DNA from 3 places in the Salipiger sp. ABN3_019 genome. Region 2 is predicted to be linked to each of the others. Evidence: riboswitches for the same ligand, from Rfam matches in the RefSeq annotation. Region 2 holds a riboswitch; each other region holds the start of a gene.

Region 1 (7,235 bases), on a different contig from region 2:
GCCTCCTTGAAAAGCGTGCCGCCGCCCAGATAGACCTCTTGCACCTTGGGATCGCGGCGCACCTCTTCGGCGCTGCCGTCGGCGATCAGCTGGCCCCGGTTCAGCACCATGATGTGATGGGCATGGGCAAAGACCACATCCATGTCGTGCTCGGTGAACAGCACCGACAGCCCTTCGTTGCGCACAATGTCGGCGACCAACTGCATCAGCTCGATCCGCGCCGAGGGGGCCATGCCCGCCGTCGGCTCGTCCATAAGCAGAAGGCGCGGGCGGTGGCAGAGCGCAATGGCCAGTTCCAGCCGCTTGAGATCGCCATAGGCCAGCACCGAGCAGGGGCGGTCGGCCTGATCTTCCAGCGAGACCGTGCGCAGAAATTCCAGCGCCTCGTCGCGATAGAGCTTCCACGCCCGCGCGCCGAAAGAGAAGATGCGCCGATGGTGGCTGATCAGCGCCATCTGCACGTTCTCGATGACGCTCATAGACCGGTAGGTGCCGGTGATCTGGAACGTCCGCCCCACGCCTTTCCGCCAGATATCGCGCGGGCGCTGCCCGGTGATCCGCGCGCCGCCGAGATAGACCTCGCCCGCGGTGGGCCTTAGCTGCCCGGAGAGCATGTTGAAGCAGGTGGATTTGCCCGCGCCATTGGGGCCGATCAGCGCTTTCAGCTCGCCCTGCCGCACGGAAAAGGAGACGTCTTCGACCGCGAGGAAGCCGTCGTAGCTTTTGCGCAGGTGCTCGGCGCGGAGGATCTCGGTCATCGGCTCTGCTCCTCGTCGCTGTGGCGCAGACGGCCTGCCAGCCTGCGCAGGGTGCCGACGATGCCTTCGGGCATCAGGATGACCACGGCGATGATCACCAGCCCCAGCAGCAGCCGCCAGTATTCAAGCCGGGTGAGCCAGTGCTCGACCGTGGTCATGAAGCTGGCCCCCACCACGCCGCCCGCGAGCGTCTTCACCCCGCCGAGGAAGACCACGATCAGCGCATCGAAGCTCTTGGCGATCTCAAGCTCGGTGGGAAAGACCGACCCTTTGGAGAAGACAAAGATCCCGCCCGCAAGCCCCGCCATCATACCGGCCAGCGCGAAGGCCACCAGCTGTACCCGCTTGACGTTGATCCCCATGGCCTCGGCCTGACGCGCGCTGTCGCGTCCGGCGCGCAGCGCGTAGCCAAAGGGCGCATGGACGATATGGCGCAGGGTGAGGATGCCGCCCACGCCGAAGGCCAGCGTAAAGTAGTAATAGGGCAGCGTGCCGTTCAGCCAGTCTGCGGGCCAGATGTTGATCAGCCCGTCGTCGCCGCGCGTGACACTGCGCCACTGGAAGGCCAGCGACCAGACGAGCTGGCTGAAGGCGAGTGTCAGCATGGCGAAATAGACCCCCGAAAGGCGGATGCAGAACCAGCCGATCCCCAGAGCCAGCAGCCCGGCGGCCAGCGGCGCGAAGAGAAAAGCGAACTCCATCGGGGTCTCTGTGTGGAACACGAGCAGCGCCGCGGCATAGGCCCCGCCGCCGAAGAAGGCCGCATGCCCGAAGCTCACCAGCCCGCCAGAGCCGAGGATGAAATGCAGGCTGGCGGCGAAGAGCGCGAAAACCACGATGTCGATCACCAGCACCATCAGGAACTGGTCGGCAAACAGCGGCAGCGCGGCGAGGGCTGCGAGCAGTAGGGCGGTGAGCGCGATGCCGACAGGGCCATAGGGGCGGATGGGCGTCTCGGGCGCGCCGACCTGCCCGTGCTCGCCCGCCACCTCCTCGCGGCCCAGCAGACCATAGGGGCGGATGATCAGCACCACCGCCATGACCACGAACATCAGCACCAGCGTCGATTGCGGCAGGTAGGTCACTCCAAAGACCCCCAGCACCGAGATCAGCACCGAGGCGATGAAGGCCCCCGGAAGGCTGCCCATGCCGCCGATCACCACCACCACGAAGACCGCGCCGATGATGTTGAAATCCATCAGCAGATCGGCCCCGCCCTTGGGCAGTTGCAGCGCGCCGCCCCAGCCCGCCAGCGCCGAGCCGAGCGCAAAGACCCCGGTGAAGAGCCACGCCTGATTGACCCCAAGAGCGCCGACCATCTCGCGGTCCTGCGTTGCGGCGCGCACGAGGATGCCCAGCCGGGTGCGGGTGATCAGATACCACAGCGCCAGCAGGATGACCGGCGTGAGCGCGATCAGAACGATGTCATACTTGGGCACCGGCTCGCCGAAGATGCGCCAGACCCCGCGCAGACCCGGCGCGCGCGGGCCGAGCCGGTCTTCGGCCCCCCAGATCATCAGCGCCAGATCCTGAATGACGAGGATCACCCCAAATGTGGCCACGAGCTGAAAGAGCTCGGGCGCGCGGTAGATGCGGCGCAGCACGATCACCTCGACCAGCGCGCCGATCAGCCCCACCGCGAGCCCGGTCAGCACGATCGCACCCCAGAAGCCGACCGCGCCCGGCAGCACCTCCATCAGGGTCACGCCGATGAAGGCGCCGAGCATGTAGAACGACCCATGCGCGAAATTCACGATCCGCGTGACGCCAAAGATCAGCGACAGCCCCGAGGCGACGAGAAACAGCGCCGCGGCATTGGCGAGGCCGGTCAGGAACTGGGCGAGGAAGAAGGCCATGGTGGGGAAGGCTCGGATCGGGGAAGGGGGCGGGGCGCTGCCCCTCTTGGCCTTGCGGCCAATTCACCCCGGAGTGTTTGCGGAAAGATGAAAGGGGGAGGCAGCGCAGCCTCCCCCGAAGCGCCTCAGTCGGCGGGGCGCATTTTGCGAATGTCTTCGTCCGAAGGCATGTAGGGTGTTGGGTCCTTGTAGGACCAGTCCACCATCACGCCTTCGCCTGCATCGTTCAGCGCCGTGGTGCCGGTGAAGGCGCCCAAGGTCGATTGGTTGTCGAGCGCGCGGTAGTGCAGCGGCCCGACCGGCGTGTCGGGAATGTCGAGCCCCTCGAAGGCGTCGCGGATCGCCTCGGTCTCGGTGCTGCCGGCGCGTTCGATGGCGGCGGCGACCGAGAGCGCGGTCAGATAGCCGACGTTGCTGCCGTTTTTCGGAGTTTCGCCGAACATCTCTTCATAAGCCTCGACGAACGCACCGCCGGGCGTGTCGGCGGCAAAATCGTACCAAGGGTAGCCGGTGACGAACCAGCCCTCGGGAGCCTCCTCGCCGAGCGGCTCGAAATACTCCGGCTCACCGGTCAGCAGCCCGTAGACGTCGCGCCCGTCGAAGAGGCCGCGGTCGGTGCCCTGACGGACGAATTTGGCCAGATCGGTGCCGAAGGTGACGTTGTAGATCGCGTCGGGCTTGGCGCGCTCCAGCGCCTGTACCTCGGCGCCGGCGTCGATCTTGAACAGCGCGGGCCATTGCTCGGCGACGAACTCCACCTCGGGCTTGAGCCGCTTGAGGTTTGCCTTGAAGGCCTCGACCGCCTCGGTGCCATAGGCGTAATTCGGCGCGATGGTGGCATAGCGGATGGCGTCGGTGGTTGCCGCCTGCTCGGCCAGCATCGCCGCCTGCACCCATGTCGAGGTGCGCAACCGGAAGGTGTAGGGATTGCCCGAGCCCCAGACCAGCGTATCGGCCAGCGGCTCGGAGGCGAGATAGACATGCTGTTTCTCGGCGGCGTAGGAGCTGAGCGCCAGCCCGACATTGCTGAGGATCGTACCGGTGAGCATCACCGTGCCATCGCGGGTCATCAGTTCTTCGGCGATGCGCACCGCCTCGGCGGGATCGCCCTGATCGTCGCGGAAGACGAACTCCAGATGGCGGCCCAGCACGCCGCCGTCCGCATTGATTTCGCTGACCGCCAGTTCGATGCCCTTGCGGTAGGGCTCGGCGAAGGCTGCAAGGCGCTTGTAGTGGTTGATGTCGCCGATCTTGATCGGGGCATCCGTGCTGTCCTGGGCGAGCGCGGCGGCCGGGACCAGCGCCAATGCGGCGGCGGTGGCGAGAACGGTGCGTCGAAGCAGGGTCATTGCGGCGTCTTTCTCCTGTTGCGCGGCGCGGGGGCAGGCCGCTGCGACCCTCTTACGCCGGAACGCCGCCTCTTACCAAGGTGCTGTGCGGGAGTTTTCGGGTGGCGCCACTTCCGGGGGCGCTGCCCCCGCCGCGCAAGCGCGCGGCTCCCCCGGCGTATTTTTGAAGAGAAGAAGCCTGTGGGGACGCTTGGCGGGGGCGCTCAGCGGGGGCGTTGCGCGACGCGGCGCTTGGCGCTAGGACTGCGCGCCAAAGCGCGCCAAAACCCGACCGCGCGAGCCTTAGGAGAGACGATCATGACGCGAGCCTTCATCTTCCCCGGTCAGGGGGCGCAGACCATCGGCATGGGCAAGGCGCTGGCCGAGGCCTATCCGGCGGCGAAAGCCGTGTTCGACGAGGTGGACGCAGCGCTGGGCGAGAGCCTCTCGTCGCTGATCTGGGACGGCGACATCGAAACGCTCACCCTCACCGAAAACGCTCAGCCCGCGCTGATGGCGACCTCGCTGGCAGCGATGCGCGCGCTCGAGGCCGAGGGCATCGAGATCGGAGCGGCCAGCTTCGTCGCAGGTCACTCGCTGGGCGAATATTCGGCGCTGACCGCCGCGGGCGCGCTGAGCGTTGGCGATGCGGCGAAACTGCTGCGCACCCGTGGCAAGGCCATGCAGCAGGCAGTGCCGGTGGGTCAGGGCGCCATGGCGGCGCTGCTGGGCCTCGATCTGGCGACCGCCCGCGCCGTCGCCGAAGAGGCGGCGCAGGGCGAGGTCTGCGCCGCGGCCAATGACAACGACCCGTCGCAGGTGGTGATCTCGGGCGACAAGGCAGCGGTCGAACGCGCCGTGGAGATCGCCAAGGAGAAGGGCGCCAAGCGCGCGCTGCTGCTGCCGGTGAGCGCCCCCTTCCACTGCGCACTGATGGCCCCCGCCGCCGAGGTGATGGCCGAGGCGCTGGAGCAGGTCGACATTACCGCGCCCAAGGTGCCGCTTGTGGCCAATGTGATCGCCGAGGCGGTGACCGATCCCGCCCGCATCCGCGCGCTGCTGGTCGAGCAGGTCACCGGCTCGGTGCGCTGGCGCAAGTCGGTCGAGTATATGGTCGCGCAGGGCGCGGATGAGTTCTGGGAGATTGGCGCGGGCAAGGCGCTCTCGGGCATGGTGAAGCGCATTCACCGCCCGGCCACGCTGCGCAACATCGGCGCGCCCGACGACGTGAAGGCCGCGCTCGAAGCGGTCTGAGGCGCGCCTCACCTCTGCCAACAGCAAACAAGGGCGGTGCCATGCGGCGCCGCCCTTCGTGCATTCCGGGCGTGCGCATGCTGGGCGCGGCCTGCGCCTTTCATTGTTCCACAAATACGCCTCCGACCGCCTTCGCCCGCCCCCCGCCGGGCCGAGGCCGCACCTTGACGCCCGACCCGACTCGCCGCAGGGTGGCGCCACTCACCCGGGGGGTCCCGACAAGGGGCTGAGATTCTGCTGGCGTTCGCGCAGCGCAGTGACCCGACGAACCTGATCCAGTTCATACTGGCGTAGGGATGGTGCACTGGCGTTGCCGGGGGCTCTGCGCCCCGGATCTTGCGGATAGGACAAGCGGGGCAGACCCGCGCCTTGGCCGCAGCGATGTCACCCCATTCACGCACCGGAACTGGGTCTCCACCGCTTCGAGCTTGGAGGCTCCGACCGATGAAAGACCTGACCCCAACAGTCACCTGCGGGCCGCTGCCCGCCTCGCGGCGCGTCTGGCATGAGGGCACGCTGCACCCGCAGATCCGCGTGCCGATGCGCGAGATCGACCTGCACCCGTCCGCCGGTGAGCCGCCGGTCACCGTCTATGACAGCTCCGGCCCCTATACCGACCCCGGCGCCGAGATCGCCATCGACCGCGGTCTGCCGCGCCTGCGCGAGGGCTGGGTTCGCGCCCGCGCCGACACCGAAAGCTACGATGGCCGCCATGTGAAGCCCGAGGACAATGGCTTTGCCGAAGGCGCGCGGCTGGTGCCCGAGTTTCCCGTCCGCCATGCGCCGCGCCGGGGCAAGGACGGCAAAGCGGTCACCCAGATGGCCTATGCCCGCGCCGGGATCGTCACGCCGGAGATGGAGTTCGTCGCCATCCGCGAGAACCTCGGGCGCAAGGCCGCCAAGGCGCAGCTCGAACGCGACGGGCAGGACTGGGGCGCGTCGATCCCTGACCATGTGACGCCGGAGTTCGTGCGCGATGAGATCGCCCGGGGCCGCGCGATCATCCCCGCCAACATCAACCACCCCGAGCTTGAGCCGATGATCATCGGGCGCAACTTTCTGGTGAAGATCAACGCCAATATCGGCAACTCGGCGGTGACCTCCTCGATGGCCGAGGAGGTGGAGAAAATGGTCTGGGCGACGCGCTGGGGGGCCGACACGGTCATGGACCTGTCGACCGGGCGCAACATCCACAACATCCGCGACTGGATCCTGCGCAACGCGCCGGTGCCCATCGGCACGGTGCCGCTCTATCAGGCGCTGGAGAAGGTCGGCGGCATCGCCGAGGACCTGAGCTGGGAGGTGTTTCGCGACACGCTGATCGAGCAGGCCGAGCAGGGGGTGGATTACTTCACCATCCACGCGGGCGTGCGCCTGCACATGATCCCGATGACGGTGAACCGGGTGACCGGGATCGTCAGTCGCGGCGGTTCGATCATGGCCAAATGGTGCCTGCACCACCACCGCGAGAGCTTCCTCTACGAGCATTTCGACGAGATCTGCGAGATCGCGCGGGCCTATGACGTGTCGTTCTCGCTGGGTGACGGGCTGCGCCCCGGATTTATCGCCGACGCCAACGACGAGGCGCAGTTCGCCGAGTTGGAAACGCTGGGCGAGTTGACGCAGGTGGCATGGAAGCACGAGTGTCAGGTGATGATCGAGGGGCCGGGCCATGTGGCCATGCACAAGATCAAGGCCAATATGGACAAGCAGCTTGAGACCTGCGGCGAGGCGCCGTTCTACACGCTCGGGCCGCTCACCACGGATATCGCGCCGGGCTATGATCACATCACCAGCGGCATCGGGGCGGCGATGATCGGTTGGTTCGGCACGGCGATGCTGTGCTACGTGACGCCCAAGGAGCACCTTGGCCTGCCGGACCGCGACGATGTGAAGACCGGGGTGATCACCTATAAGATCGCCGCCCATGCCGCCGATCTCGCCAAGGGCCACCCGGCGGCGCAGATCCGCGACGATGCGCTTTCGCGCGCCCGCTTCGAGTTCCGCTGGGAGGATCAGTTCAATCTCGCGCTCGATCC
Region 2 (7,235 bases):
GCGGCGGCGACAGACCCAGCAGGGCGTTGAGCGCCATCTGTGCCTGCATGGCGCCGAGCGTGCCGACCACGGGGCCAAGCACCCCCGCGCTTGCGCAACTCGCGCCGCTGTCGGGCGCGTCGGGAAACAGCGCGCGCAGCGAGGGCGCGCCGCCGCAAAAGCCGCCGACATAGCCCGCCAGTCCCAGCGCCGAGGCGCTGATCAGCGGCACGCCTTCGGCAAGGCACTGGTCGCTCAGCTTGTAGCTGACCGCGTAGCTGTCGGCGCAGTCGAGGACGAGATCGGCATCGGCGACCAGCTCCGGCGCGTTGGCGGGGGGCAGGCGGTGGGGCAGGGCCTCGATGGCAATCTCGGGGTTGATCGCGCGGCAGCGCTCGGCGGCCACCTGCGCCTTGGGCCGCTCGCAGTCGGCCTCGGTGAACAGGGTCTGGCGGTGCAGGTTCGACAGGCTCACCACGTCGCCATCGACGATGGTGATCCGGCCCACGCCCGCCCCGGCCAGCAGCGGCAGCACCGGCGCACCGAGCCCGCCCGCGCCGACCACCAGCACGCGCGCCCCGGCCAGCCGGCGCTGGCCGCTCTCGCCAACCTCGGGCAGGATCGTCTGGCGGGCGTAGCGGCTCATCGCGTCGCCTCGAGCCACTGGCGGACGCGGGCCTCGGGATCGGCGTTCAGCGTGATGTCGGTCACCGCCGAGACGATGTCGGCCCCGGCCACGAACACCCCGTCGGCGCGCTCGACCGACATGCCACCGATAGCCACCAGCGGCGTCGTGCCGACGCGCGCCTTCCATTCGGTGACGCGTGGCAGCCCCTGCCGGTGCCATTTCATCTTCTTCAGGATCGTCGGGTAGACCGGGCCGAGCGCCACGTAATCCGGCTCCATCGCCAGCACGCGCTCGAGCTCGTCGTCGTCATGGGTCGAGACGCCGAGTTTGATCCCGGCGCGGCGGATGGCTGCGAGATCGGCGCTGTCGAGATCCTCCTGCCCGAGGTGCAGCCAGTCGCAGCCGAGCTCGATGGCCTCCTGCCAATAATCGTTGACCACCAGCACCGCGCCATGCGCCCGGCACAGATCGCGGGAGAGGGCGATCTGGGTCCGCACGACGTCCCCGGGCTGGTCCTTGATGCGCAACTGCACCAGCCGTATGCCGAGCGGGAGCATCCGCCGTAGCCAGTCCGAATGGTCGAAAATCGGGTAGAACCGGTCGAGGCTCATGACAGGAACGCCTTTCCGATGACGGGGGTTGAGGCCTCGGCCATGTCGCGCGCCTCGATCGGATCGGCCCTATGGGCCAGCCGGCCCGCCTCGATTGCGCGCATCATGGCGGTTGCCATGGCGACGGGATCACCGGCGCGGGCGACGGCGGTGGTCAGCAGCACCGCGTCATAGCCAAGCTCCATCGCCTGTGCGGCGTGGCTCGGAAGGCCGATGCCGGCATCGACCACCAGCGGCACCTCGGGGAATTCGGCGCGCATCGCGCGCAGCGCATAGGGGTTGTTCAGCCCGCGCCCCGAGCCGATCGGCGCACCCCAGGGCATCAGCACCTCGCAGCCGGCGGCAAGCAGGCGCTCGGCGACGATCAGATCCTCGGTGGTGTAGGGAAACACCTGAAAGCCGTCGCCGGCGAGGATCCGCGCCGCCTCGACCAGCTGGAAGACATCGGGCTGAAGGCTGTCGGTGTGACCGATCAGCTCGAGCTTGATCCAGCGCGTGCCAAAGACCTCGCGCGCCATATGGGCGGTGGTGACCGCCTCCTTGACCGCGTGGCAGCCGGCGGTGTTGGGCAGCACGAGCACGCCCAGATCCTCGATCATGTTCCAGAAGGCGGTGCCCGCCCCCTCGGCACCCTCGCGGCGCAGCGAGACCGTCGCCACCCCGGCGCCGCTGGCGCGGAAGGCCTGTTCGAGGATGGCGGGGCTGGGGTATTGCGCGGTGCCCAACATCAGCGGGTTGGGCAGCTCGGTGCCATAGAAGCGTTTCATGCTCATCCTCCCTGCACGGGGGCGAGGACCTCTACCCGGTCGCCGTCGCGCAGCCTGTGCGTGGCGCGCAGCGCGGCGGGCACGAATTCCTCGTTCACCGCCGTGGCGACGCGCCCGGCAAGGCCGCGCTCTTCGAGCAGCGCGGCGAGCGTCGTGGCGGTCACCTCCTGCGGCGCGCCGTTAATCACGATCTTCATCGACCATCTCCGTTCAGGTGTTGCTGAGGGCAAGGTCGGCCACGCCGCGCGCCAGCGCCGGGGCCAGCAGGTAGCCGTGGCGATAGAGGCCGTTGGCGTAGATCCGGCCGCCGATCCGCCGGATGCGCGGCAGGTTGTCGGGGAAGGCCGGGCGCAGGTCGACGCCGATCTCCAGCACCTCGGCCTCGCCGAAGGCGGGGTTCAGCGCATAGGCGGCGCTGAGCAGTTCCAGCATCGAGCGCGCGGTGATCCGGCGCCGGTCCTCGCTTTCGATCATCGTCGCGCCGAGCATGTAGACGCCATCTCCGCGCGGCACGACATAGAGCGGGATGCGCGGGTGCAGCAGCCGCACCGGGCGCGACCGCGTCACGTCGGGGCAACGGATCACCAGCATCTCGCCCTTGACCCCGCGCAGGTCGGGCAGGGCATCGCGCGCGGCGAGGCCGCGGCAGTCGATGGCATTGGGCAGATCCGCCGGTGCTGCCTCGCGGTGGAAGCGGACGCCGCGCGCCCGCAGCCCCTCGTGCAGGTCGCTCAGCGCCTGCCGCGGGCTGGGATGCGCCTCGTCCTCGAAGAACAGGCCCTGCGCGAAGCCGGGCAGGTCGGGTTCGAGCTCGGCCAGCTCGGGGCCGACCTCGCGGAAGCCCGTAGTGCGGCGGGCAAAGCGGCGCAGGTCGGGCAGGTCGCGCCGCCCGACGACGACCAGCGTGCCGCGGCAGGTGACCGTGGTGCGCGCCTGCCACCAGTCGAGCGCCTGCTGGCCGAGGCGCAGCACCGGCTCTTCGGCGTTTTCATATTCGCACCAAGGCGCCAGCATGCCGCCCGCCCACCACGAGCAGCCATGCGGGCCGGGCGGGCCGGCGGAATCGAAGACCTGCACCTCGGCGCCGCGCGCCGAAAGCTCGCTGGCGACGGCAAGTCCGGCCACGCCCGAACCGATGACCGAGTACATCACCATCACTGCCAGACCCGGTGGAAATGGTGCAGGGGCCCGTGGCCGTGCCCGACGTTCAGCCCGTCCGCCGCAGCGATCGCCTGCTGCACGTAGCCATGCGCCTCGGCGGTGGCCTCGGCCAGTGGCAGCCCGCGCGCCAGCCCGGCGGCGATGGCCGACGACAGCGTGCAGCCGGTGCCATGGGTGTTGCGGGTGTGCTGGCGTGGCGCGGCGAAGCGGGCGAGCACCTCGCCGCCGGCGATCAGCAGATCCTCGCAGATCTCGCCGCTGGCATGGCCGCCCTTCATCAGCACCGCCTGCGCGCCCATGGCGCAGAGCGCCTTGCCCTGTTGGGCCATCTCGGGCACCGAGGACGCCACCGGGCCCTGCAGCAGCGCCGCCGCCTCGGGCAGGTTGGGGGTGAGCACGCTGGCACGCAGCATCAGCGCCCGGCGCAGCGCACCCACCGCGTCGGGCGCCAGCAGCGCGTCACCGGACTTGGCGATCATCACCGGATCAAGCACCACCGCGCCGCCGAAGCCGGCGATGGCGCGGCTCACGCAGTCGATGATCCCCGGCGACGCCAGCATGCCGATCTTGATCGCGCGCACGTCGAGATCGTTCAGCACCGCGTCGATCTGCGCCGTGATGATCGCTTCGGGGATGGTATGCACCGCGGTGACGGCGCGGGTGCTCTGGGCGGTGACCGCGGTCAGGACGCTGGCGCCGTAGACGCCGAGTGCGGACATGGTCTTGAGGTCGGCCTGAATGCCCGCCCCTCCGCCACTGTCGGATCCGGCGATGCTCAATGCGATATGCGCCAACGGCTGCTCCTTCAGACACAAGGGCACCGCGCATGGAAAACGTCTGTTCGCTATAGACCGTTCCCTACGCCGGAATTGCCCGGATCAGGTTCGATGGGTTAGCGCGATCACGCCTCTCAGCCTTTCAAAGGCACCCCAACGGTAAGGTCGCGAATAACAACTCCGCCAAAATTAGTCAAATCTATTGGCAGTCTTCGCAATCGTCCAGCATGTTGTGAAGGAATGAACAAAGCGCCGTGCCCGATCGATCCCGGCCCGGCACGCGCCGCGCCTGGGTCACCTGCATTTGTACATAATTATCCTTATACGCAGCATAACTGTAAGCGCCAAGTTAGAATGTCTCACATGAGCAAAGCTGAAGTGTCACACTCCCCTGATTGGGCAGGATTGGAGTGCGGCCGTGGGATTGGTGGTCATGAGCGAGCGCGAGCTGAACCGGATCGAAGTCCTGAGTGATGTGGTGCAAGGCCGGATGTCTGCGGTGGCGGCGGCCTCGGTCCTGGGCTTGAGTCGAAGGCAGGTTCACCGGCTTCTGAAGACGTTCCAGGCCGATGGTCCGGCGGCGATCCGGCACAAGGCCCGCGGACGTCCGTCCAACAACCGGATCGATCCCGCGGTGCGTGAGTTTGCGCTGACGCTGATCCGTGAGCGCTACGCCGACTTTGGGCCCACGTTCGCAGCCGAGAAGTTGGCGGAAGACCATGGCCTGAAGGTGTCGCGGGAGACCTTGCGCAAATGGATGCAGGATGCCGGCATCTGGCTGTCGCGCAATCAGCGCAGAACGTTTCACCAGCCGCGCCGGCGCCGAGACTGCTATGGCGAGCTCGTGCAGATAGACGGCTCTGATCACGCCTGGTTCGAGGAACGCGGTCCGGCCTGCACGTTGCTGGCCTTTGTCGACGACGCCACCAGCACGCTGATGCACCTGGAGTTTGTAGCCTCTGAGAGCACCTTCAGCTATTTCGGCGCGCTCGAGCGGTATCTCGCGGCGCACGGCCGGCCCGTGGCCTTCTATTCCGACAAGCACTCGGTGTTCCGTGTCGCCAAGCAAGGAGCGAAGTCGGGCCATGGCATGACCCAGTTCGGTCGGGCGCTGAACGATCTGAACATCGAGATCCTCTGTGCAAACAGCAGCCAGGCAAAGGGCCGCGTCGAGCGCGCGAACCGTACCCTACAGGATCGGCTGGTGAAGGAACTACGGCTGGCGGGCGTCTGCGACATGGCAGCCGGCAACGCGATCCTGCCAAGGTTCTTGGCGCGCCATAATGCGAAGTTCGCCAAGGTGCCGCTACGGGCCGACAACCTGCACCGGTCCCTGAACATGGAACCGGAACGTCTGCGAGAGATCCTGTGCTTCCGCGATGAGCGCTATGTCACCAGGCAACTGGCCTTTTCCTATGAGCGGCAGCGCATCATCCTTGCGGAGAACGACATCACGCGCGCACTGCCTGGCAAGTATGTCGACACCTACGAGTTCCCCGATGGCCGGTTCGAGGTCCGCTGGAAAGGCGTGTCGCTGCCCTACTCCGTGTTCGACAAAGACCAGCGTGTCAGCCATGCCGCGATCACCGAGAACAAGCATCTGAGCGCGGTGCTGGAATACATCAAGGCCGAGCAGGACAAGGCGCCTCCGAAGAAGCGGCGGGCCGGTAAGCAGCGGACCCGCTACGAGCCGACAGGTCGCCGCAACGACGGCTGGAACTCGCTGGCAGCGCGCCAGGCAAAGGCGCGGGCCGCAGCACCCCCGGAATGACGCTGTCGCCGCGTCGCCGCGATGCTAACCTCCGCCGCGAGCGAATGAGCGAGGCAGGCACATGGCAGGCAATACAGAGCCGGAGATCATCTTCTCGAACCTGACGCAGGACGTGGTGATCGACGGCCACCGCTTCACCGTGGAGATTTACCGAACCTCAGATGATCCTTCTTGGATCCTGTCAGTGGAGAACGCCTTCGGGACGCTGACGATCTTGGACAACCCTCCATATTTTGCCGACGGCCTTGCCTGGCGGGCCTTCGAGAAGCTCCTCGATGAGCAAGGTTTCCGTGCCTTCTACAGCGCAAAGGAGCGCCGCAAGCTCCGGCTCTGAACGCATGGCCGATCAGGGCTGCGATATGTGGGGTCTTCGCCCTGCCCGGCCATGCTTCTCCACCCTCGGTGAGACATTTCTGCTTTGCGCAGCCGAAGACATTTCAACTTGGTTGCAACAATAACTGTAAGCGCGGCACATTCTAAACTCCGTTGCGACAATTCCCCTATCTTTCTGGAAAGTAAGGAGAACGGATGATGGCGCACACAGAGTTAGACCTTCGTGAACGGCGCAGTATCGAAGACATGCTGAACGCAAAGCTGCCAGTCAGTAGGATTGCCGGTGAACTCGGCCGTCACAGGTCCAGCGTCTACCGAGAGATCAAGCGCAATGGTTTTGTCGCTGACGAGCTGCCGGAGCTGAACGGCTACTATGGTGTCGTGGCGCAAAAATCAGCGACCGCGCGTCGCGCAAGGCGACGCAAGCTCATCAGGCTTCCTGCCTTGCGTGAGGCCGTGATCGACCGGTTGAAGGAAGGTTGGTCTCCGGAGCAAGTTGCGGGGCGTCTTGCCTTTGAGGGTCACGAGACCCGCATCAGCCATGAAACCATCTATGCCTGGGTCTACGGCCCCGAGGGTCGTGACGAAGAGTTGGCGCGACATTTGCCGAGGCGGCGCCAGAAACGCAGGCCCCGGTATGCACGGCGATCCCGCAACCAGGTCTTTCCTCCCGAACGCTCGATCCATCAGCGACCAGAATACGTTAACGCACGGGAAACATTTGGTGAATGGGAACGTGATCTGATGATCTTCGAGCGCGCACAAGGCTCGATGAACGTCGCAACGCTGGTCGAGAGAAAGACCCGCTCCGCGGTCTTGTTCCGCAACAACGATCGCAGTTCCAAGCATTTCATGAACAGCTTGATGAACGTGATGACCCCGCTGCCCCAGGCTGCGCGCAAGTCGATCACCTTCGACCGCGGCTTCGAGTTTCGCGACTGGAGAAAGCTCGAGGCCGGCATCGGGACAACCGCTTGGTTTTGCGATCCGCAGGCGCCTTGGCAAAAAGGCTCGGTGGAGAACCTAAACGGACGCGCCCGCCGGGTGCTACCCCGCGACACCCCAATCGCTTCGCTTTCGAGACCCCAGATGAAGCAGATCAGTGAGAGATTGAATGCGACACCGCGGAAATGCCTCGGCTGGAGAACCCCGGCAGAAGCCTTCAGAGAGGAAATGGCGAAACTGAGATAGCGGATCCTGTCGCAACGA
Region 3 (7,235 bases), on a different contig from region 2:
CGGGAAACGTAAAGGGACCCCGCGCATCGGCGGGGCCCCTCAGGTGGTCTGCGATCAGTTGATCTTCGAGCGGCGGGCCGCGACGATCGACTCATACTCTTTGTGGGTCACCGGGATGAAATCCTTGGCATCGCCCGCCGCCACGCCGTAGGCGCAATCGGGGTCTTCTTCCCAGAGGTTGGCGGTCAGCTCGGTGACACTGTCCTTGACCGACTGCGGCAGCGCCTTGCGCATCACGAAGGGGCCTTCGGGGATCACGTTCGACTGCCAGATCTGCACCAGATCGTTCATGTCGACGAGGCCCGCGTCCACCGCCTTGCGCAGCGCGCCCGAGTTGTAGCCGTCTTCCCAGTTGCCCTGACCGTCGGCCCAGGTCACGCCCGCGTCGACGTCACCGTTGTTGACCGCGACGATGGTCTGCTCGTGGCCGCCGGTGAAGACGACGTCGGAGAAGTAATCGCCCGGCTCCATCGAGTAGCCCGCTTCGGCGATCTCGATCGAGGGGATCAGGTAGCCCGAGGTCGAGTTCGGATCACCAAAGCCAAACTCCTTGCCCTTCAGGTCGTCGAGCGAGGTCACGCCGCTGTCGGCGCGGGCAAAGCCGATCGAATAGTAGCCGATGGAGCCGTCGGCGTTCTGCTTGACCAGAACCGGCTCGACCGCTTCGGGGTCGGCGATATAGGTGCCGGCGTAGGAGGAGGCGCCCATCCATGCCGCGTCGATGGTGCCGCCCAGCAGGCCCTGCATCACGCCATTGTAGTCGGCGGGGGTGAAGATCTTCACCTCGACGCCAAGCGCCGCGGCGATCTTCTCGGCGTAGCACTGGTTCGAGGCCAGACGGTCCTGCGCGTTCTCGCCGCCGAGGATGCCGAGACGGAACTCGGAGATTTCCTGCGCTTGGGCGGCGCCCACGAGCATGGTGCTGGCCAGAGCGGCTGCGATCAGTTTCTTCATCTTCTGTCCCTCATATAAGGAATTGGACCCGTCCCGATGGGCCCCTGGTGATCAGACCGCGACTTCCGCAGCCCGGATTTCCGTCGCGACCACCGGGTCGCGGATTTCGGTGGAGGTGGCGTTTTCCGAAAAATCGGCGCCAGCGCCGTAGATGTCGCGCGCGACGCCGGTGGTCAGCTGCGCCGGGGTGCCGTCAAAGACGATGCGCCCGTCGCGCATGCCGATGACCCGGTCGCAATAGCGCCGCGCCGTATCCAGCGTGTGCAGGTTGGCGATCACCATGCGGCCGTCTTCCTCGTGAATGCGGCGCAGGCTGTCCATCACCAGCTGGGCGTTCATCGGATCGAGCGAGGCAATGGGCTCGTCGGCGAGGATCACCTTGGGGTCCTGCATCAGGGCGCGCGCAATGGCGACGCGCTGCTGCTGACCACCCGAAAGCGCCTCGGCGCGTTTGGCGGCATGGGCGGCGATGCCGAGCCGCTCGAGAATGTCGATGGCGCGGTGCACGTCCTCGCGCGGGTAGAGGTTGAACATGGTCGACAGCGTGCTGCGCCGCGCCAGCGTGCCATGCAGCACGTTCGACACCACATCCATGCGCGGCACAAGGTTGAACTGCTGGAAGATCATCGCGCAGTCGGACTGCCACAGGCGCTTGTCCCCGCCCTTCAGCTGCAGCACGTCGCGGCCCTCGAACAGCAAACGCCCCTCGGTCGCATCGGTCAGCCGGTTCATCATCCGCAGGAAGGTCGACTTGCCCGCGCCCGACCGGCCGATGATGCCGATCATCATCGGCCGGTCGACGGTAAAGCTCGCGTTGTCCACGGCGGTGTTCGCGCCGAAGCGCTTCGTCAGTTTCTCGACGGTGAGCATGGTTCCCCCAGACTGTCCGGGGCGCTATGTCGCCCCGAACGGTATCGAGGCTGTGACGCTTCGGACTTAGTTCCATGTCGGTTCCATGAAGCTTTTTTGACGGCGCCATCGCGGCGGCATATCCGGACCTTTTCGCGCTCGCGCTGCCTGCGCCAAAGGCAAAACCCCTCTTCAGTGCGCGCGGCGCCCCGGAAAACACCCGCCGCGACGATGACGCAGGGGCATTGCCCTTGCCGGTCAACAGTGGTCTATGTCCGGACTAAAGCCCGCACGAGACTGGACCCCACACGTGCCCATAAGCCTGTCGAAGACCCCTGCCTCCCCTCCCAGCCTGACCGACCGTCTGATCGGCGCCCTGCTGATCCTGATCACCTGTCTGCTCATCCTCAAGGAATGGCATCTGGTCTCCTCCGGGCTCGATTACGCATTGGTCCCCGCCGTGACGCTGGTGGTGGCGCTGCTGGCGACGCAGGTCGCGCCGGGGCGGCGGTTCTTCGTGGGCCTCGCCATCGCGCTCAGCCTCGCCTTGGTCTGGCGCGTCGAAGGCTGGCAGCCGGTGCTGCTGAACGCCTTCCACTCCGCCGGGTTCATCGCCGCTTTCTTCGCCGCGCTCGCCACGCTGCGCAGCGCCGCGCAGCAGGCCAGCTCAATCCGTGCCGCGGGCAATTTCCTCGCGCTGCAGCCGCCGGGGCGGCGTTATCTGGCGCTCACGCTTGGCGGGCAGGCCTTCGCCTTGCTGCTCAACTACGGGGCCATCGCGCTGCTCGGCAGCCTCGCCACCGCCGCGGCGGCGGATGAGCCCGACGAAGAAATCCGCACCCATCGCACCCGCCGCATGCTGCTCGCGATCCAGCGCGGGTTCGTCGCCTCGCTGCCGTGGTCGCCCATGTCCTTTTCCATCGCCATCACCACCGCGCTGATCCCGGGCACCAGCTGGGGCTCTGTGGTGCTGCCGGCGATCGGCACCTCGGCGCTGATCACCCTGACCGGCTGGGCGCTCGACACGATCTTCAAGCCCAAGCTGTCGCATCCGCCCGCCCCCCGCGCTGCGCCCGAGGGCAGTTGGGCGCTGATGGCACCGCTGCTGATCCTGCTGGGTCTGCTGGTGGTCTCGGTGCTGATCCTGCAAAGCCTCACCGGCCTGCGCATCATCGCGCTGGTGCTGCTGGTGGTGCCCTGTATGGCCGCAGCCTGGGCGCTGCTGCAAAAGCGCGAGGGCAATCCGCCGCTGCGCGAGCGCGCCCGCACCTTCGCCTTCACCGAACTGCCCGCCTATCGTGGCGAGGTGACGCTGCTGATGATGGCCGGTTTCATTGGCACCGTCGGCGCGCCGCTGCTCGCACCGCTGGTCAAGGCCTCGGGCTTCCATCCCGAAGACCTGCCGCCCGCGCTGGTGCTGGTCAGCTTCGTCTGGATCATCCCGCTGCTTGGCCAGCTTGGCATGAACCCGATCCTTGCCGTGACGCTGATCGCGCCGCTGGTGCCCGCCGCCTCCGAGCTTGGCGTCGCGCCCGAGGCCATCGTGGTGTCGATCACCGCGGGCTGGGCCTTGGGCGGCATCAGTTCGCCCTTCACCGCCACCACGCTGCTGGTGGGAAGTTTCGGCAACGTCAGCGCCCGCCACGTCGGTCTGCGCTGGAACGGCAGCTACATGATCTGCATGCTGCTTCTGCTGTCGGCATGGGTGCTTGCCCTCGGCTATCTCATTCTCTGACCTCCAACTCGCGAAAGTTCCCCTATGAGCCTTGCCCAGACCCCGCCCATCTTTGACGGCCATAATGATCTGCTGCTGCGCCTGCTGCGCGGCGCCGTCAGTGCCAGCGACGTGGTCGGCGGGCTGAGCAGCGGCCACATTGACCTGCCGCGCGCGCGCTCGGGCGGGTTCGGCGGTGGCTTTTTCGCGGTCTTCGTGCCCAGCCCCTCGAAGTCGGGCGACGACATGGACGCGATGGCGCAGCCGCAATACGACCTGCCGCTGCCCGACATGATCCCCCATGCCGAGGCGCTGGAGACCACGTGGAAGGGGGTCGAGGCCTTCGAGGCGCTGGCCGAGGCGGGCGCCATCACCCCCTGCACCACCGCCGCCGAGATCGAGGTCGCGCTGACCGGCCCCAAGATGGCCGCTGTGCTGCACCTCGAGGGCGCCGAAGCGATCGGCCCGGACCTGAGCGAACTGCACGAGCTGCACGCCCGTGGGCTGCGCTCGCTCGGCCCGGTCTGGTCGCGCCCGACGATCTTCGGCAATGGCGTGCCCTTCCGCTTCCCCTCGACGCCGGATATCGGCGACGGGCTCTCCGAAGCGGGCAAGCGGCTGGTCAAGGAATGCAATGATCTCAAGATCATGATCGACCTGTCGCATCTCAACGAAAAGGGCGTCGACGATGTGGCCGCGCTGACCGATGCGCCGCTGGTCGCCACCCATTCCAACGCCTATGCGGTCACCCCGCATGCGCGCAACCTCACCGACCGCCAGCTTGCGATGATCGCCGAGAGCGACGGTATGGTCGGCGTCAACTTCGCCTCGGCCTTCCTGCGCCCCGACGGGCGGATCGATCCCTCCTGCAGCCTCGACGTGGTGCTGCGCCACTTCGACCATTTGATCGAGAAACTGGGCGAGGACCGCGTCGGCTTCGGCTCGGATTTCGACGGTGCGACGGTGCCCGAGGGCATCACCGACATCGCCGGTCTGCCCAATCTGCGCGCCGCCATGACCGCCCATGGCTTCGACGCCGCGCTGATGGAAAAGCTCTGCTCCGGCAACTGGCTGCGCGTGCTGCGCAAAACCTGGGGCGCATAACGCCCTGCCGAAGCGCTTGCCGCTTCGTCTAGACGCAAATATCCCGGGGGTCCGGGGGCAGCGCCCCCGGCTCTCTGCAGCCTTTGGGCTTTCGCACCCGGCCGCATCTGCTAGGGTCCTCCGCACCTAGGGGGGTCCCGGCAAGGGGCTGAGATACTGCTGGCATGCGTGCGGCGCAGTGACCCTTTGAACCTGATCCGGATCATGCCGGCGAAGGGACAGGTGGAGCTGACCGCATGCCCTCGCCGGCCTCATTTATGGAGGCCGCGCCCTTGAACACCCCCGACACAACTTCCCCTATGCCACCCCGCATCCCCAACGTGCTGACCATCGCGGGCACCGACCCCTCGGGCGGTGCGGGGATTCAGGCCGATCTCAAGGCCTTCAGCGCCAACCGTGCCTACGGCATGAGCGTGATCACCGCCGTGGTCGCGCAGAACACGCGCGGGGTGCGCGCGGTCGAGGCGCTGCCGCCAGAGTTCGTCGCGGCGCAGATCGACGCGGTCTTCGACGATGTGCGGGTCGACGCGGTGAAGATCGGCATGGTCGCCAACGCCGGGATCATCCGCGCCGTGGCCGAGCGGTTGCGGCCCCATGGCGCGCGCAACATCGTGTTCGATCCGGTGATGGTGGCCAAAAGCGGCGACGCGCTGCTCGACCCCGAGGCGGTCGCGGCGCTGCGCGCGGATCTGGTGCCGCTGGCGACGCTGATCACCCCCAACCTGCCCGAGGCGGCCGTGCTGCTCTCGCGCGGCGAGGACTGGAGCGCTGAGGAGATGGTCAAGGAACTGCCCGCGCTGGCCGCCATGGGACCAGAGGCGGTGCTGCTCAAGGGCGGCCATCTGACCGGCAGCCCCGAGAGCACCGACCTTCTGTGGTGGCAGGGCCAGACCCGCAGTTACAGCGCGCCGCGCATCGCCACCAAGAACGACCACGGCACCGGCTGCACGCTCTCCGCCGCCATCGCCGCGCTGCTGCCACGCAAGACGCTGCCCGAGGCAGTGGACGAGGCGAAGCGCTACCTGCAAGGCGCGCTGGCCGCGTCGGACCGGCTGCAGGTGGGCGGCGGCCACGGGCCGCTGCACCATTTTCACGAGATGTGGGGCTAGGCCGCGGCCCAGGCGCGGGCAATCTCCCGCGCCGCTGCCGCAGGGTCCGGCTGGCCGCAGATCGCAGAGACCACGGCAAGGCCCTGCGCTCCCGCCTCTTTCGCGGGCGCGGCATGATGCGCCTTCAGCCCGCCGATGGCCACCGCGGGCACCGGGCACGCCGCCACCTGCGCCGCCAGCCCATCCCAGCCCACGGGCTGCTTGTGGTCGGGCTTGGTGGGCGTGGCAAAGACCGGCCCGGCTCCCACATAATCCACCAGCGCGGGCGGAGCCGCCCGCGCCAGTTCCGGGCTTTCCACCGAGAGCCCCAGCAGCATCTCCGGGCCGACCCGCGCCCGCGCCTCGGCGGGGGTCATATCGCCCTGCCCCACGTGCAGCCCATCCGCGCCGATCACCCGCGCAGCCTCGACGTCGTCATTGACGATGAGCAGCGCGCCAGAGCCCGCCAGCGCCGCCTTCAGCGCCCGCCCGGTCTCGATCATTCGCACGGTGCCGCCGTCCTTGTCGCGCAGTTGCACCATCGTGGCGCCGCCCTGCACCGCCAGCCGCGCCGTTTCGACCATGCCGATCCCGGCGCAGAGGCCGGGATCAAGTACCAGATAGACCGACAGGTCAAAGCGCCTCATTCGGCATCCTCCAGCACCCGCAGATCGGCCCCGGCGTCCAGCGCCTCGGGCGTCAGCGCATGCAGCGCGTCGAGGAAGCGGGGCGCGAAACTACCCGGCCCCGTCGCATCCTCATGCGCGTGGCTCCCGGCCACGGCGTAGTGAGAGAGCGCCGCGACGGTGGCCTCGAACGGGTCGCCGCCGAGCCCCACATAAGCCCCGCAAAGGCCGGTGAGCGAACAGCCAAGCGCGGTGTTCAGCGGCATCCAAGGCGAGCCGCCGCCGATCCGCACGCCGCGGCTGCCGTCGGTGACGAAATCCACCGCCCCGGTCACCGCCACCACACCGCCGGTCTGCCGCGCCAGCGCGCGGGCGGCGGCCTCGGCGGCCTCCACCCCGTCGCGCCCGTCGACGCCCTGCCCGCGACTGACCTCTCCGGCGAGCGAGAGGATTTCGGAGGCATTGCCGCGCACCACCGTCGGCTTCAGCGCCAGCAGTTCGGCCGAGACCCGCCGCCGCAGCCCGGTCGCCTGACAGGCCACCGGATCAAGCACCCATGGCTTGCCCGCCGCCTGCGCCCCGGCGATGGCCGCGCGCATCCCTTCGACGAAAGGCTCGGACAAAGTGCCGATGTTGACCGTCAGCGCATGGGCGATACCCGCGAACTCGCCAGCCTCCTCGGCGTCCGAGACCATGGCCGGCGAGGCCCCCGCCGCCAGCAGCACGTTCGCGGCGATGTTCATCGCCACGTAGTTGGTGATGCATTGCACCAGCGGATTGGTGTCGCGCATCTCCTTCAACAGCAGTCCGGATGTCATGCCTTGTCCTCCTTCAGCGGCAGATAAAGCGCGCCGCCTTCGCGAAATTTTTCGGCCATCTTCGCCATGCCCTCTTTCTGGG

What was found. Region 2 has a riboswitch for thiamine pyrophosphate ahead of thiD (bifunctional hydroxymethylpyrimidine kinase/phosphomethylpyrimidine kinase). Riboswitches for the same ligand answer to the same signal wherever they lie in the genome.
Region 1: linked by a shared signal. The riboswitch ahead of thiC (phosphomethylpyrimidine synthase ThiC) and the one ahead of thiD (bifunctional hydroxymethylpyrimidine kinase/phosphomethylpyrimidine kinase) in region 2 are both predicted to bind thiamine pyrophosphate.
Region 3: linked by a shared signal. The riboswitch ahead of thiD (bifunctional hydroxymethylpyrimidine kinase/phosphomethylpyrimidine kinase) and the one ahead of thiD (bifunctional hydroxymethylpyrimidine kinase/phosphomethylpyrimidine kinase) in region 2 are both predicted to bind thiamine pyrophosphate.

The regions. Positions count from the first base shown of each region.
Region 1 covers NZ_JBSWTP010000009.1:2,621,791-2,629,025, reverse strand. The annotation lists gene ACXAD2_RS20880 (ABC transporter ATP-binding protein) at 1-758, opposite strand, end outside; gene ACXAD2_RS20875 (ABC transporter permease) at 755-2,614, opposite strand; gene ACXAD2_RS20870 (ABC transporter substrate-binding protein) at 2,740-3,963, opposite strand; gene fabD (ACP S-malonyltransferase) at 4,261-5,196, shown strand; TPP riboswitch at 5,393-5,511, shown strand; gene thiC (phosphomethylpyrimidine synthase ThiC) at 5,641-7,235, shown strand, end outside.
Region 2 covers NZ_JBSWTP010000002.1:60,696-67,930, reverse strand. The annotation lists gene ACXAD2_RS02005 (HesA/MoeB/ThiF family protein) at 1-625, opposite strand, end outside; gene ACXAD2_RS02000 (thiamine phosphate synthase) at 622-1,218, opposite strand; gene ACXAD2_RS01995 (thiazole synthase) at 1,215-1,985, opposite strand; gene thiS (sulfur carrier protein ThiS) at 1,988-2,182, opposite strand; gene ACXAD2_RS01985 (FAD-dependent oxidoreductase) at 2,196-3,140, opposite strand; gene thiD (bifunctional hydroxymethylpyrimidine kinase/phosphomethylpyrimidine kinase) at 3,140-3,940, opposite strand; TPP riboswitch at 3,985-4,088, opposite strand; gene ACXAD2_RS01975 (ISNCY family transposase) at 4,341-5,693, shown strand; gene ACXAD2_RS01970 (hypothetical protein) at 5,755-6,027, shown strand; gene ACXAD2_RS01965 (IS30 family transposase) at 6,225-7,217, shown strand.
Region 3 covers NZ_JBSWTP010000009.1:2,614,431-2,621,665, forward strand. The annotation lists gene phnD (phosphonate ABC transporter substrate-binding protein) at 55-954, opposite strand; gene phnC (phosphonate ABC transporter ATP-binding protein) at 1,006-1,824, opposite strand; gene ACXAD2_RS20835 (hypothetical protein) at 2,114-3,538, shown strand; gene ACXAD2_RS20840 (dipeptidase) at 3,563-4,621, shown strand; TPP riboswitch at 4,740-4,858, shown strand; gene thiD (bifunctional hydroxymethylpyrimidine kinase/phosphomethylpyrimidine kinase) at 4,921-5,730, shown strand; gene thiE (thiamine phosphate synthase) at 5,727-6,356, opposite strand; gene thiM (hydroxyethylthiazole kinase) at 6,353-7,153, opposite strand; gene thiC (phosphomethylpyrimidine synthase ThiC) at 7,150-7,235, opposite strand, start outside.